Aminobacter aminovorans: one gene and its partner. The protein of the gene in region 1 interacts with the protein of each later gene in a pairwise test. Links are inferred from orthologs where the notes say so. Each region holds a gene or a part of one and is shown on either strand. Other genes may lie near its edges. The genes, in order: mobA and DY201_RS14915.

Region 1 (7,293 bases):
TGGTGTCCGTGGTCTATGCGATGGAACGGATTCGTCAAGCCGATGATGGTTGGACCAGCGCCCGAGACTAGCAGATGAGATCAGCGGTGCAGATGGCGGGTGATACGCCTTTCGATCCAGTCCACCAGATGGCGCAGGATTTCGACCAGCGACAGATAGAGCAGGGCGGCCCAAAGATAGGTCTGGAAGTCGAAGGTGCGCGAAAAGGCGCGGCGCGTCTCGCCCATCAGGTCATAGACCGTGATGATGGCCACGATGGCCGAGCCCTTGATCATCAGGATGATCTCGTTGCCATACGGCCTCAGCGCCACGATCAGGGCCTGCGGCAAGATGATCTTGTAGAGCGTCTGTAGCTTCGACAGGCCAAGGGCGGACGCCGCCTCCCACTGGCCCTTGCCGACGCTCTCGATCGCCCCGCGCATGATCTCGGCCTGATAGGCGGCGGTGTTGAGGGCAAAGGCGAAGACGGCGCAGTACCAGGCTTCACGGAAGAAACCCCACAGGCCGATGGCCTCGAGCTGTGGCCGGAACGAGCCGAAGCCGTAATAGATCAGGAAGGTCTGGGCGAGCAGCGGCGTGCCACGGAAGAAATAGACATAAGCGTAGGAAATCGCGTTCAGAACGCGGTTCTTCGACATGCGGGCATAACAGATCGGAACCGACAGGATGGCGCCGAGGACGATGGATATCGCCACCAGCGTCAGCGTGACATAGAGGCCTGACAGGTAGGACGGCGCATATTTGGCGAAAAGCTCCGGATTCCAGGCGCTGAACAGATAGGTGACCAGGCCGGCGCCGAGCAGGATCCAGAGACAGACAAGGACCCAGCCCAGGATGCGTTCACGCGACCATCCGCGCGGTGGCGCTGCGGGCCGTTGCACTTTCACAGTGGTTCCGTCGGTCGCGCTCATCGCTGTGCCGCCCGCTTGCCGACCCAGCGCTCGATGGCGCCGATGCCGAAGGAAGAGATGATGGCGAGCGCGAGATAGATGAGGCAGGCGACGCCGAAGAACATGAATGCCTGCTTGGTGACGCGCGCGGCAATGCTGCTCTGGCGCACGATGTCGGTCAGGCCGATGGCCGAAACCAGGGCCGTGTCCTTGAGCAGGATCAGCCACAGGTTGGAGAGACCGGGCAGGGCGATGCGGATGAGCTGCGGCAGGATCACCAGTCGCATCGTCTGGCGCGGCGACAGGCCGACGGAATAACCGCCTTCATACTGGCCACGCGGAATGGCGCGGAAGGCCGAGAGGAAAACCTCGCTGGCGTAGGACGAGAAGACGACGCCGAGAGCAACCATGCCGGCGACGAAGCTGTTGATCTCGACAACCGCCTCCGGCCGCACCAGCCGCACAGCCTGCTGGATGCCGATCTGGGCGCCGTAGAACACCAGAAACAGCGTCAGCAGTTCCGGCAGGCCGCGGAAGATGGTGGTGTAGATGTTGCCGGCGAGCCGCATCGAAGGTTCGCCGGACTGCTTGGCCAATGCGACCAGAAAGCCGATCAGCAGGCCCAGCGGCAATGTCACAAGGGCAAGCGAAACTGTGACGAGCACGCCACGCGCGAGATCGTCACCCCATCCGTCAGGCCCGAAACTCAGAAGCGTCCACACGCTTTGCATCGGTATGCTGCCCCCATTGGCCTCCCTTGGCGGGAGTGCCACCGTCTTTGTCGACGGCTTGTCATTGTGCTCATGTTAGCCAAACGGCGGGAACTTGTCCCGCCGCTTGTGCAGTTTTCACAGCATTGACGGCTCAGCTGCCGTAGGCGTCGAACTTGAAGTACTTGTCGTTGATTTCCTTGTACTTTCCGTTGGCGCGGATAGCATCGATGGCGGCAGAGAACTGATCCGCGAGCGCGTCGCCCTTGCGCACGCCGACGCCGGCGCCATCGCCGTGGATCTCGGGCATGTTCGGGATGGTGCCGACAATCTTGCAGCATGCGCCATCTGGCGTTTCCAGCCAGGCGCCCATCGTCACGGCGTCATCGCTGACCGCGTCGAGGCGGCCGTTGGCCATGTCGAGCTTGTATTCGTCAGCGGTCGGATAGGACTTGATCGTGCTGTCGGTGAAGACCTTCTCGGCGTAGTTGTAGTGAATGGTCGAGCCCTGGACGCCGATGGTCTTGCCGGCGAGGTCTTCCTTGGTCACGCCCTTGATGTCGCTGTCCTTGGCGGCGGCGATCACGGCTGGCGTGTTGATGTACTTCTTGGAGAAGTCGATCTTTTCCTTGCGCTCAGGCGTGATCGACATCTGGGCGATGATGGCGTCGAACTTGCCGGCCTGGAGCGCGGGGATCATGCCGTCCCATTCCTGGGCGACGATCTCGCACTTGACCTTCATCTCCTCGCAAAGCGCATTGGCGATGTCGACGTCGAAGCCGACGAGCTTACCGTCGGATGTCAGGTTATTGTAGGGAGGGTATGCGCCTTCGGTGGCGATCTTGATCGTCTTTTCCTGCGCCTGCGCCATACAGATGGTGAGCGCCAGGGCCGCGGTCGCAGCCAGGGCAATACGCTTGGAAATACCCATGATGTTCCTCTCTGTTCGCTTCGGCCGGTTCCCGTCCATGGCGGCCGTTGAGCGGATGAACTCCGCCGCTGGCGGCGATACTCCCACTGTTTTCAGTTAAAAATCAATCGCGAAAAGGGGATTTGCGAGCGGGCGATCGGGCAAGCGCGGTGACGCAGCGTCACTGCGCGGCGAGGCCGGTGCGCGCTTCGACGAAGTCGGCGATCACCGTGATGTCGTCGATGCCGAACACCGGAACCTGCTCGCCTTCGACCGGATGGTCGGCGGCGACGGCAACGATCGAAGGGTCGTTCGATGTCAATGGCGAGCGGTCCTTGGCCGCGAGCCGGCGTGCCTCGATCTTGAGATGGTGCTCGCGCTTGTAGCCTTCGACCAGCACCAGATCGCAAGGAGCGATTCTCTCGAGAACCTCGTCGAGCGTGGGCTCGGTTTCGTTGCGCAGCTCGTGCATCAACGCCCAGCGCCGCCCCGACACGATGGCGACTTCCGTGGCCCCAGCCTCGCGATGGCGAAAGCTGTCAGCGCCCGGCTTGTCTATGTCGAAATCGTGGTGGGCATGCTTGATGGTCGAGACCCTCCAGCCGCGTCTGACCAGTTCCGTCACCAGGCGTTCGGTCAAAGTCGTCTTGCCGGAGTTCTTCCAGCCGGTGATGCCGAAAACGCGATGCGTCATCAGTCTGCCTCGTCGATGATACGCGCAGCCTGGGCAAGGTCGTCGGGCGTGTTGATGTTGAAGAACGGGTCGACTTCAACGGAACCACGTTGCGTCACCGGAAAATCCACCACGTCGAGGCCTGCCTGCTCAAGAAAAGTCATCACTCTGCGGGTATCGCCGCTTTCCAGAAACCCTGCAAGCGCCTCGCGCAGCGAAACCGGCCACAGCGCAAATGTCGGGTGCACGCGCCTGTTCGAAGCGGCTGCAACGACGCGTCCGGCGACCGCGTGCGCGGCCAGTCGCTTGCCGAGATCTTCGGGGAAGAAGGGCGTGTCGCCGGCAACGCTGAGGATGTGCGTGATGTCCGGCTCGACTGCCGCCCACGCCATGCCGGCCAGGATTCCCGCCAGCGGTCCCTGATAACCTGCAATCGTGTCTCTGATGATGTCGACGCCGAAGCCGACGAAACCGGCGGGGTCGGCATTGGTGTTGATGGCGATCCGACCGACCTGCGGGCGCAGGCGATCGAGCACCAGGCCGGTCAGGGGACGGCCGGCAAGCGCCAGAAGCGTCTTGTCTGCGCCGCCCATCCGGCTGGAGCGGCCGCCGGCGAGGATCAACCCTGCAATCTGCTCCGCCATGCCTAGATCCCGTCGGGTGCCATCGAAGCGCTGGTGCTTTCGGCTGCCGGCCGGCCCTTGCCGACAACGCGTTCGCGATAGAGCGAATAGAGGCCGGAAGCAACGATGACGGCAGCACCCGTGATCATGGCCAGGTCGGGGATATCGCCGAAGACGAAGACGCTGAGCGAGAGCGCCCAGATCAGGGCGGTGTAGCGGAACGGCGCGATGAAGGAAATTTCGCCTTCGCGCATCGCCATGATGACGAACTGGTAGCCGAAAAGCACCAGCACCGCGGCGCCGGCAAGGAATGCGACAAGATTGACCGACATGGGCACCCAGCCGCCGAACGGCACGATGGTCAGCGCCCCGGTGACGGTGATGATGACAGTGGTGGTGGTCGAGACGAAAAGCGACGGGATGTGCCCAGGGATTTTGCGCGTTGCCAGATCGCGCACGGCGCAGAAGGCGACCGAAAGCAGGGCCAGCAGCGAAAACGCGTTGAAGCCTTCGAACCCCGGCCGGACGATGATCAGGACGCCGCCGAAACCGGAGGCGATGGCCAGCCAGCGGCGCCAGCCGACGGCCTCGCCGAGGAAAAGGGCTGCCCCCATGGTTACCGCCAAGGGCAGCGCCTGCAGCACGGCCGAGATATTGCCCAACGGTAGATGGGGCAGGGCGGCGAGGAAGCAAACCGTGCCGCCAACCTCGCCGACAAGGCGCAGGAACACCATCGGATGCCAGTAGTTCCGGTAGCCCTTCAAGGCACCCTGCTGCCAGGCGAGAAGGCTGATCAGCGTGGTGGCGAACAGCCCGCGCACCAGCATCAGCTGGCCCGGATTGATCGTCTGGGCGGCGAGCTTGCTGAGCGTGTCGTTGAAGGTAAAGGCTGCCATCGCGACGACCATGAAGGTGGCGCCGCGAATATTCGAGGAAAGTGGCACGTCGGCTTTCCGTTGCTGCTGTTGCTTACGGCTTTAGCACCGGTGCGTGAAACAGCAATGCCAATCGGATGGACCAGACATGTCGATTGGCCTCACGGGCCGTTGAGGCTCTCGGCGATGGCGCTCACCAACGGGTCGTATTTGGCCTTGGACGACACTGGGTATTTGAGCAGGAAGGCATGAATGACGCCGCCCCTGCCAAATTCGAGCCGGTGGTAGAATATGTCGTTGCCGTCGTGGCCCGACAGTACGATCCAGTCCTTGCCCAGCTTGCGGTAGGTGACCTCCACGCCCTCGGAACTCATGTCGGCAAGCTGCCTGGGCGTCTGCTCGAGCGCGTTGTTGGAACCGTAGATCGCGAGGCTCGCCCCATCCGACGCCAGGAATGTCATGCCGTCGCCGTTCTCGGGCGGTTCGGCCTTGCTGACGAAGATTTCATGCGGAAACGTCACCGACGTGCCGAAGCGGGCATTGGTGTAGATAAATGGCTTGGCAAGTGCAGGCGCGGCCAGCACCATCGCCAGCACCATTGCGGAGAACGTCCTGGCGAACCGGTAAGCCATGCCCATTACCTCACGAGGACGTTGTCGGGTGGCGACGATAGCTGCAACTTAGCCGCCTGTCACACTCATATGGCGCGAGACGGACGGGCGATTGGTGGCGGCGGTCGATGATGAAATCGTGGCCCATGGGCTTGCGCCCGATCGCCTCGTCAGTGGCATTGGACGAAAGCTCGTTGCCTTCGGAGGCGCGCAGCGGCGCCCTGAGGTCGGCCGCGTCGCGACGCTACCGCAACCGCTGCAGCGTGGTCTTCACCGCATCGCGATTGTCCTGCCTCATTCGCTCGACGACCGCCTCGAATCGCCCGTCTCCGAAGATCCGTTCGCGATAGGCCGCGTAGTCGGCGAGCACCGCGCGCACCGTGTCGGCGAGTTCGCCGTAGCGCGCCCACACCACGAACGGATGATACGCGATCGACTCGCGCAGCGGCACGTCTTCGCTGACGACGACGACACCGCACAGCAGCGCCGGCAATACGCGCAATTCCTCGAACGTGTGGTGCTGGCCGGTCTGATGCACGTTCACGAGCACGCGCGTGTCGCGGTACAGCCTGCACAACGGCGCGCCCGCGTAGACACCGCTGACATTGAGCAGCGACAGGCGCGCCGTGTGGGCCGCTTCAAGAAACGCCGCGCGGCGCGGTTGCGCGACGTCCCCAAACAGCGTGATCGCGTCGCGCCGCCGCGTGCCCGGGGTGACGTCGGTGTCATACAGCAGCGGCGCGAGCACGATCGTCTTGGCCAGATACGCGTCGAAGCCGCCGGCGCGACGCAGGTTTTCGACATTCGGCCGGCTGTAGTCGACGATCACGTCGGCCGATTCGACCACCGCGCGGTTCACAACGCGGGCGAGATAGTGCCCTTGGCCGTCCGGCAATGGCACGGCACCGGTCGGCGCGCCGTCGCTGTCGCGTCCGCCCGGCATGACCAGCGTGTGTTCCCACTGGACATCGATGCGCCGCGTGCGGTTCGCATTGCCGCAGTCGACCTCGGAGGCGCCGAACACGAGATTGACCGGCGCGTCGCGCACGGCCAGCGTTTCGCGGAACAATGCGACACAGTACAAATAGTACTCCCGCACGAACGCCGGATACTGCGGATCGTATGCAAGCCGCGCACGGCCGACGGTTTCGACGCGGCGCGCCGGCGCGCGCGGAAACACATGGCGCCACAGCGCTTGCAGCTTGCGTGCGACACGCTTCGCCGACGTCATTGCGGAGAACGTCGCGGCGAGCCGGTAAGCATGCTCATAGCCTCACGAGGACGTTGTCGGGTGACGAAGGTCGATATCGTTCAGCCGCCTGTCACGCTCATGTGTCGGGAGACGGACGGTCGATTGGTGCGGCGGTCGATGATGAAATCGTGGCCCTTCGGCTTGCGTCCGATCGCCTCGTCGATGGCATTGGACAAGAGTTCGTTGCCTTCGGAGGCGCGCAGCGGCGCCCTGAGGTCGGCCGCGTCCTCCTGGCCGAGGCACATATATAGCGTGCCGGTGCAGGTCAGGCGCACGCGATTGCAGCTCTCGCAGAAATTATGCGTCATCGGCGTGATAAAGCCCAGCTTTCCGCCGGTTTCAGCGACATCGACGTAACGCGCCGGTCCGCCTGTCTTGAACGGGATGTCGGTCAACGTGAATTGCCGCTCGAGATTGGCTCTCAGCAGTGACAGCGGCAGATACTGGTCGGTGCGGTCGGCATCGATCTCGCCCATAGGCATCGTCTCGATGACCGTCAGGTCCATGCCACGGCCATTGGCCCAGCGCAGGATTTCAGGGATCTCGGTGTCGTTGAAGCCCTTGAGGGCAACCGCGTTGATCTTGATGTGCAGGCCGGCCGCCTGGGCGGCATCAATGCCTTCCATCACCTTGGCGAGATGGCCCCAGCGCGTGATGGCGTGGAACTTGTCGGGATCGAGCGTGTCGAGCGAAACATTGATGCGCTTGACGCCGCAATCGGCCAGTTCGGCAGCGAAGCGCGACAGCTG
Region 2 (7,541 bases), 130 kb from region 1 along the record:
AGTGCTGTTCGATCGCGCAGCACTCACCATGCGCAACCTCGCAATCTCCGCCGTCGTGGTGATCCTGATCTCGCCCCATGAGGTCGTCGGGCCGAGCTTTCAGATGTCGTTTGCCGCCACAGCCGCCCTTGTCAGTGCCTATGCCTGGTGGTCTGAAAGGCGGGAAGAACAAGCGATGCCGGTCGTCCAAAGGTCGCTGCCGTCGAAGATCTGGCACTGGTCTGCGGCAGTTGCGGTCGGCCTCGTCGCGACCTCGGTGATTGCCGGGCTGGCGACCAGCGTGTTCGGCGCCTGGCATTTTCAACGCGTATCGCCGCTCAGCCTGTTCGCCAATCTTGCAGTCACGCCGCTTGTGTCGGTCCTGGTGATGCCTTTCGCGGTCATGGCAGGGATTTTCATGCCGCTCGGGCTCGACGGCCTCTTCCTCGACACGATGGGGGCCGGCCTGAAAGGAATGATTGGCATCGCCACGTGGTTCTCGGCATATTCGCCGGTCGACGCGGTTGGCCTTGTTTCGCCGCATGCAGTGCTGCTGTTCACCGCAGCACTCGTCATTGCGTCGACGGCGACGACCTGGCTGCGCATAGCGGCACTGCCCTTCGCTGCCCTAGGACTGCTGATGGTGGTGGAAACGGAAACGCCAGACGTCCTCGTTTCGGAAGACGGCCGCCTCGTCGGCGTGCCGGTCGGCGGCGGCAAGCTGGCCGTCAATCGCGCCCGGCCGAACCAATTCACCGTCGACAACTGGCAGCGCGCGCTGATGGCCGAAACTGTCGTCAGCCCGGCACGCCCGGCGATGGATCGCGCCGCCGGTACGGACAATTCATCCGACCCGAGTGCGAAAAAACCGTCAGTGAATGTCGCGGCCGCAGGAAACTTCGTCTGCGGCGAGGAACTCTGTGCTGTCCAAGGAGCGGCGGGCGAGCGGATCATCCATGCGGCGAATGCTGAAGCCGCTGCACGTGCCTGCGACAGCGCGGATTTCATCGTGGTCGACGATGCCACGGCCGGCGGAATCTGCTCCGGGGCGACGTCGACCGCGCCTGTTGTGCTTACCAAGCGCGAACTGGCGCGCCTCGGCAGTGCCGCGATATTCATCACGCATCAGACAGCAAGCAGCCTGAAGATCGACATTCGCCACGCCGTGCCAGAACCCTACCGCCCGTGGCACATCCAGCGCCAGTTCTCACGCGAAGCACGGGGACTGGCGTCCTACAAGCGTGCCGAGAGACCTCCGAAAGCGCCGACGGCGCAACCTACGGTACAGCCAGAGAGGCCGACACCCGCCCCAACGCAGTCACCAGCAGCGTCACCATAGCCAAGCGCAGATCGGCCGGGTAGCGGATTGCGGTCGGCATACTGAACAGTCACAGACGGTAGTCAAAGCCGCCCTTCGATGTTTGCAGTCCGCAATCTCCGAAAATCAGTAGCGGCGGATCAGTCCGACAAGCTTGCCCTGCACCTTGACCCTGTCGGGCCCGAAGATGCGGGTTTCGTAAGCGGGATTGGCGGCCTCGAGTGCGATCGAGGCGCCCTTGCGGCGGAAGCGCTTGAGCGTCGCTTCCTCATCGTCGACAAGGGCGACGATGATCTCGCCCGGATTGGCCGTGGTCGAACTGCGGATGACGACAGTGTCGCCGTCGAAGATGCCGGCCTCGATCATCGAGTCGCCCTTGACCTCAAGCGCGTAATGCTCGCCGCCCATGATCATGTCAGGCGGCACTGAAATCGAATGGGTCTTGTGCTGGATGGCGTCGATCGGCACACCGGCCGCGATGCGTCCCATGACGGGAATGGCAACCGCCGATGCAACATCGTCGTCATTGCCGGCCGACATGCTGCGTGAAGGATCCGGTTTGCGTCCAAGGCTGCCCTCGATGACGCTGGGCGAGAACTTCCTCGCCGCGTTCAGGCCTGGCGCGATGGAATCGGGCAGGCGCAGCACTTCGAGTGCACGGGCCCGGTTGGGCAGGCGCCTGATGAAGCCGCGCTCTTCCAGAGCTGTGATCAGGCGATGGATGCCGGACTTGGAGGCGAGGTCGAGTGCTTCCTTCATCTCGTCGAACGACGGCGGAATGCCCGCCTCCTTCAGCCGCTCGTGGATGAATAGCAAAAGCTCGTGTTGTTTGCGCGTCAGCATCGCCACCCCCGAGGAATCAGAAGAAAAACAAACCCAGAACAAACACTATATGTTCCAGTTGTGTTCCGCAACCGTTGATATTTCGTGAAGGCTGGAGGCGCTTGCTTCAGCGAAGCATCATCACCTGGCAGGCGCTGCCGGCATCGATCGCCGGTGCGAAGGGCGCCCGCACGATGGCGCAGTTGGCGGCGGCCAGCGTGCGCAGCATCGAGGAATCCTGGACCAGGTAAGGCGTGACGACGAGACCCTCAGAGGTTTCACGCGCGGCCGCACGGACGAAATCCTGGCGCAGATCATTGGCGGCCATTGCCGTGTCGAGAATGCCCGTGCGCATGTCGTGCGAATAGGAACGTCCACCGAGCTTCGCCACCAAGGGCTTCAGGAAGATCTGCGAGCAGATCAGGCTGGCGACCGGATTTCCCGGCAGGCCGACGCAGCGGCTGGCGCCAAGCCGGCCGAACATCAGCGGCTTGCCGGGCCGCATGGCGATTTTCCAGAAGTTGAGAGCCATGCCGAGATCGGTGAGGACTCGATGGACGAGGTCATGGTCGCCGACCGAAGCACCGCCCAGCGTGACGATCACGTCAGCGTCCGCTGCGAGCGCCTTCGCCACCAATGCGGCGATTGCCTCGGTGCGGTCAGCGGCGATGCCGAGATCGAGCACGCGCGCGCCGACCGATTGAACGATCGCCGCGACACCATAGGCGTTGGAGGCAATGATCTGATCGGGTCCGGGGTTGCTGCCCGGCGGCAGCAGTTCGTCCCCGGTGGCGATGATGGCTACCAGAGGTGCCCGTAGCACTTCGACGCCGGGATGGTTGGCAGCCGCGATCAGCGAGAGCGCTGCCGGGTCGAGCACGCGTCCGGCATCCAGAATGAGGTCGTCCTGCTTGAAGTCGAGACCCCTGGCGCGGATATTGCGGCCGGCACTCGTCGGCTCGACCACCTCGATCTCGCCATCGCCGAGATCGCGAACGTTCTCCTGAATGACGACGGTATCAGTGCCTCGAGGTACCGGTGCTCCGGTGAAGATGCGGACGCATTCGCCTGGACAGACGGTGCCCGTGAACTGCTTGCCGGCGGGTGCCTGGCCGATGACCTTGAGACGCGCCGGCAGCGAAGCGATGTCGGCGGCCTGCACCGCGTAGCCGTCCATTGCGGATGCATCAAAGGGCGGCTGGGTGCGCAGGGCATGCAGCGGCGCCGACAGAACCCGACCCGCGGCCTGGGCAAGAGCAACAGTCTCCGTGCAGCGCGGCTCAGCACCGTCGAGCAGGCGCGCCAGGGCGTCGGCGACGGGCAGCAGGGCCATCTATTCAGCCGCCTTGTAGTCGCCGGACTTGCCGCCGGTTTTTTCGACCAACCGGATGCCCGAGATCACCATGCCGCGATCGGCGGCCTTTGCCATGTCGTAGATGGTCAGGCAGGCGACCGACGCTGCGGTCAGCGCCTCCATCTCGACGCCGGTCTTGCCGGTGACACGGGCGAGCGCCGTCACCCGCAGGCCGGGCAGGGCCTCGTCAGCTTCGATCTCGACCGAAACCTTGGTCAAAAGGATCGGATGGCAGAGCGGCACGAGCTCATGCGTGCGTTTGGCCGCCATGATGCCGGCGATGCGCGCGGTGCCGAGAACGTCGCCCTTCTTGGCGTTGCCCGACAGGATCAACGCCAGTGTCTCCGGGCGCATCACCACATGGCCTTCGGCAATTGCCGTGCGTGTCGTCTCGGCCTTGTCGCCGACGTCGACCATGTTGGCCTCGCCGGTGGCGCCGATATGGGTGAGGGTGGTTGCCATGTCAGGCGCTTGCCAGCGTTGCGCCATCGAGCAGCGCGCGCGTCGCCGACGTCACGTCGGCCTGCCGCATCAGGCTTTCGCCGACGAGGAAATTGGAGATGCCGGATTTCTGCAGACGCAGGCAATCGGCATGGGTGAAGATGCCGCTTTCGCCGACCAGCAGCCGATCTGCCGGCACCTTCGGCGCCAAGCGCTCCGAGGTATCGAGGCTGACCTCGAATGTGCGCAGGTTGCGGTTGTTGATGCCGAGCAGCCGCGACCTGAGCTTCAGCGCACGTTCCGTTTCTTCTTCGTCGTGGACCTCGACGAGCACGTCCATGCCGAGTTCGAAAGCCTCATCCTCGAGCCGCCTGGCGTCGTCGTCGCTCAGGCTCGCCATGATGATCAGGATCGCATCCGCGCCCCAGGCGCGAGCTTCGTGCACTTGGTAGGGCTCGAACATGAAGTCCTTGCGCAATGCCGGCAAGGCGCAGGCGTCGCGCGCGGTGGTCAGGAACTCCGGTGCACCCTGGAAAGAAGGCGTGTCGGTCAGCACCGACAGGCAGGCAGCGCCGCCGTCGGCATAGGCCTTGGCGAGTGCCGGCGGATCGAAGTCGGGACGGATCAGTCCTTTGGACGGGCTCGCCTTCTTGATCTCTGCGATCAGGCCAAAGCGGCTTTCACGGTGCCTGGCTTCGAGTGCCGCGAGAAAGCCGCGCGGCTTTGCGACGTCGCGGGCGCGCGCCTTGAGCTCGGCGAGTGGCAGCAGCGCCTTTGCTGCTGCGATCTCGTCGCGCTTGTAGGCTTCGATGCGGCGCAGGATATCGGCCATGTTCTTATCCGTTCGAAACGGCGACCAGGCGGTCGAGCACGGCCTTGGCGCGGCCGCTGTCGATCGCCTCGGCGGCCAGGGGCACGCCGTCGCCGATCGTCGCTGCCTTGCCGGCAACGACGAGGCCGGCCCCGGCATTCATCAGCACCGTGTCGCGATAGGCACCCGCAGCGCCTTCGAGAACCCCGCGCAGTGCAGCGGCATTGTATGCGGAATCGCCGCCGCGCAGTTCTTCGCGTGTGTGCCTGCTAATGCCGACCTGTTCAGGCGACAGCGTGAAGGTGCTGATGACGCCGTCCTGCAGGGCTGCGACATGAGTCTCACCAGTGGTGGTGATCTCGTCATAACCGTCGCCATGGACGACCCAGACGTGCTGGGCTCCGAGTTCCTTCAGCGTTTCGGCAACCGGTTGTACCCATTCAGGCGAAAACACGCCAACCAGCTGGCGGTTGACGCCGGCGGGGTTGGAGAGCGGTCCGAGCAGGTTGAAGATGGTGCGGGTGCCGAGTTCGACGCGGGTCGCGCCGACATGCTTCATCGCCGGATGATGCGCCGGTGCGAACATGAAGCCGACGCCGGCGCCATGGATGCAGCGGCTGATCGCCTCGGGCGTGAGGTCGATGTTGACGCCAAGGGCGGTCAGCACGTCGGCGGCGCCGGTCAACGAGGACAGGCCACGGTTGCCGTGCTTGGCGACAGGAACGCCTGCGCCCGCGATGACGAAGGCCGATGCGGTCGAGATGTTGACGCTGTGCGACCCGTCGCCGCCGGTGCCGACGATGTCGATGGCGTCGTCAGGGGCTTCGACGCGCAGCATCTTGTCGCGCATGGTGGCGACGGCGCCCGATATCTCGCTGACGGTCTCGCCGCGTACGCGCAACGCCATCAGGAAGCCGCCGATCTGGCCGGGCGTCGCTTCGCCCGACATGATGATGTCGAAGGCCTCGCGCGCCTCCTCGAAGGTGAGGGGGGTGCCCGAGGCGACCTTGGCGATATGCGGTTTGAGTGCGCTCATGGCGTTCCCACCGCAAGTGCACGGGTGATCGCCGCCTGGTCGATCGTTGCCTGATACTCGCCCTGGAGCTGGGCGACGATCTGATCGAGCAGGTCGTCCGACATGCCAGAGGCAAACTGCTTCTGCGCGTCCTCCGGCACCGCGCTCTTGTCAGCGCCGGCCGGCTCGAACACTTCGGCGATCTTGAACAGGATCTGCGCGTCGCCGGCAGGAGCGGGGATGATGCCGGTGCCGCCCTGGCCCATGGCAAACATCGCGGAAGCACCCTCGCGGCCGAAATCGGCATCGTCGGCTTCCCGCTTGAGACCGCGCTTGGTCTGCTTTTCGAGCTTGAGCTCGCCGGCGATCACCTCGAGCGAGGCACCGTCCTTCAGCCGCTTCTCCAACTCGTCGGCTTTTGCCTTGAGACGCTTCGTCGCTTCGGCGGCGGTCCAGTCGGCGACGACCTTCTCGCGTACCTCGTCGAGCGAGCGGTCGCGGGCAGGCGTGATCTCGTCGACCTCGTAGAACACGAAACCATTGGTGCCGACATTGAGCGGCGGGTTTTCGGTGCCGGACTCCGCGGTGAAGGCTGCCTGGATCAGGTTGCGTGAGTCCGGCAGATCGTTCACGACGGTACCGTCCGGCCGCTGGCCGGCGCGGTCGATGGCATCGATCGTCACCATCTTGAGCTTCAGCTTGTCGGCGGCAGCCTTCATCGACTCACCGGCGGCGCGGGCGTCCTCGTAGGAGTCATGCACGTCGAGCAGGATGCGGTTGGCTTCGGCCATCGCCAGCTCATTGCGGATCTGGTCCTTGACCTCGTCGAAGGTCTTGACGGCTTCCGGCGTGATCTCGCTGACGCGGACCAGCACCGGGCCGAAGGCGCCCTGGACGACGTCGCTGACCTGGTTGGCCTGCAGCGCGAAGGCGGCGTCGGCGACCGCCTTGTCGGCGATCCTGTCCTTGGTCAGCGTGCCGAGCGCCACGTCCGCGGCAGTCTTGCCCTGGTCGGCGACGACCTTGTCGAATGTCGCACCGCCCTTGATCGCGTCGGACGCAGCCTTCGCCGCATCGGCGCCGAGAACCAACTGGTCGATCTTGCGCGTTTCGGCGGTGGTGAAGTGCGACTTGTTCTTGTCGTAGTCCTGGCGCGCCTGTTCTTCGGTGATGGCAGCCGCGTCCATGATGTCTTCCGGCTCGAGCTTGACGTAGCTCAGCTTGCGGAACTCGGGTGCGGCGTAGTTCCTCTTGTTTTCCTCGAACCAGGCCTTGAGCACGTCATCGCCAGGCGCTGCGATCGGCTCGACGAGCGACTTGGGCAGCGGCAGGTAGTCGATGGTGCGGTCTTCACCGCGGTAAAGTGCGACGGCACGCAGGAAGGTGTCGGGAGCCTCGAGGCCATCGGAAACGGCTTCGACGATCTGCTGGCGGACAGCGACCTGGGCGCGGTTCTTCAGATAGTCCTCGGGGCGCATGCCGATCTGGCGCAGGATGTATTCAAAAGCCTGGCGGTCGAACTTGCCGTCGGCGCCACGGAAGGTCGGGTCGTCCCAGGTGAGTTCGGCGAGGCGGTCCTTGGACAGGCCGAGACCAAGCTTGCGAGCCTGTTCGTCAAGCACCGCACCGGCGACGAGCTGCGAAAGCACCTGGTTGTCGATGCCGAGTGCGTTGGCCTGGTCACGGGTCAGGCGTTGGCCGAACTGCTGCGACATGACGTTCAGCTGGCGGTCATAGGCGAGGCGATATTCAACGCCTGACACGGTCGTGCCGCCGGCCGTGACCACCTGGTCGCCGCCCA

What was found.
Region 2: the proteins of mobA (region 1) and DY201_RS14915 interact in binary tests that used the Escherichia coli proteins (3 or more experiments, as listed by UniProt). The link is inferred for Aminobacter aminovorans from one-to-one orthologs.

What each region holds. Positions count from the first base shown.
Region 1 is NZ_UFSM01000001.1:2,898,146-2,905,438, forward strand. The notes cover bases 2,016-4,719. They hold mobA (molybdenum cofactor guanylyltransferase MobA), read right to left. Parts: upstream 3,828-4,719; coding sequence 3,204-3,827; downstream 2,016-3,203. Other genes in these bases: DY201_RS14270 (ABC transporter substrate-binding protein), read right to left, coding at 2,016-2,531; mobB (molybdopterin-guanine dinucleotide biosynthesis protein B), read right to left, coding at 2,692-3,204; DY201_RS14285 (DMT family transporter), read right to left, coding at 3,830-4,719. Also shown: DY201_RS14260 (ABC transporter permease), read right to left, coding at 81-911; DY201_RS14265 (ABC transporter permease), read right to left, coding at 908-1,621; more of DY201_RS14270, read right to left, coding at 1,755-2,015; more of DY201_RS14285, read right to left, coding at 4,720-4,750; DY201_RS14290 (hypothetical protein), read right to left, coding at 4,843-5,313; DY201_RS14300 (hypothetical protein), read right to left, coding at 5,537-6,523; GTP 3',8-cyclase MoaA, read right to left, coding at 6,604-7,293. UniProt on the Escherichia coli protein: Transfers a GMP moiety from GTP to Mo-molybdopterin (Mo-MPT) cofactor (Moco or molybdenum cofactor) to form Mo-molybdopterin guanine dinucleotide (Mo-MGD) cofactor.
Region 2 is NZ_UFSM01000001.1:3,023,920-3,031,460, forward strand. The notes cover bases 1,350-4,301. They hold DY201_RS14915 (molybdopterin molybdotransferase MoeA), read right to left. Parts: upstream 3,453-4,301; coding sequence 2,247-3,452; downstream 1,350-2,246. Other genes in these bases: lexA (transcriptional repressor LexA), read right to left, coding at 1,424-2,140; moaC (cyclic pyranopterin monophosphate synthase MoaC), read right to left, coding at 3,453-3,935; trpC (indole-3-glycerol phosphate synthase TrpC), read right to left, coding at 3,937-4,301. Outside these bases: DY201_RS14905 (ComEC/Rec2 family competence protein), read left to right, coding at 1-1,318; more of trpC, read right to left, coding at 4,302-4,746; trpD (anthranilate phosphoribosyltransferase), read right to left, coding at 4,751-5,761; DY201_RS14935 (SurA N-terminal domain-containing protein), read right to left, coding at 5,758-7,541. UniProt on the Escherichia coli protein: Catalyzes the insertion of molybdate into adenylated molybdopterin with the concomitant release of AMP.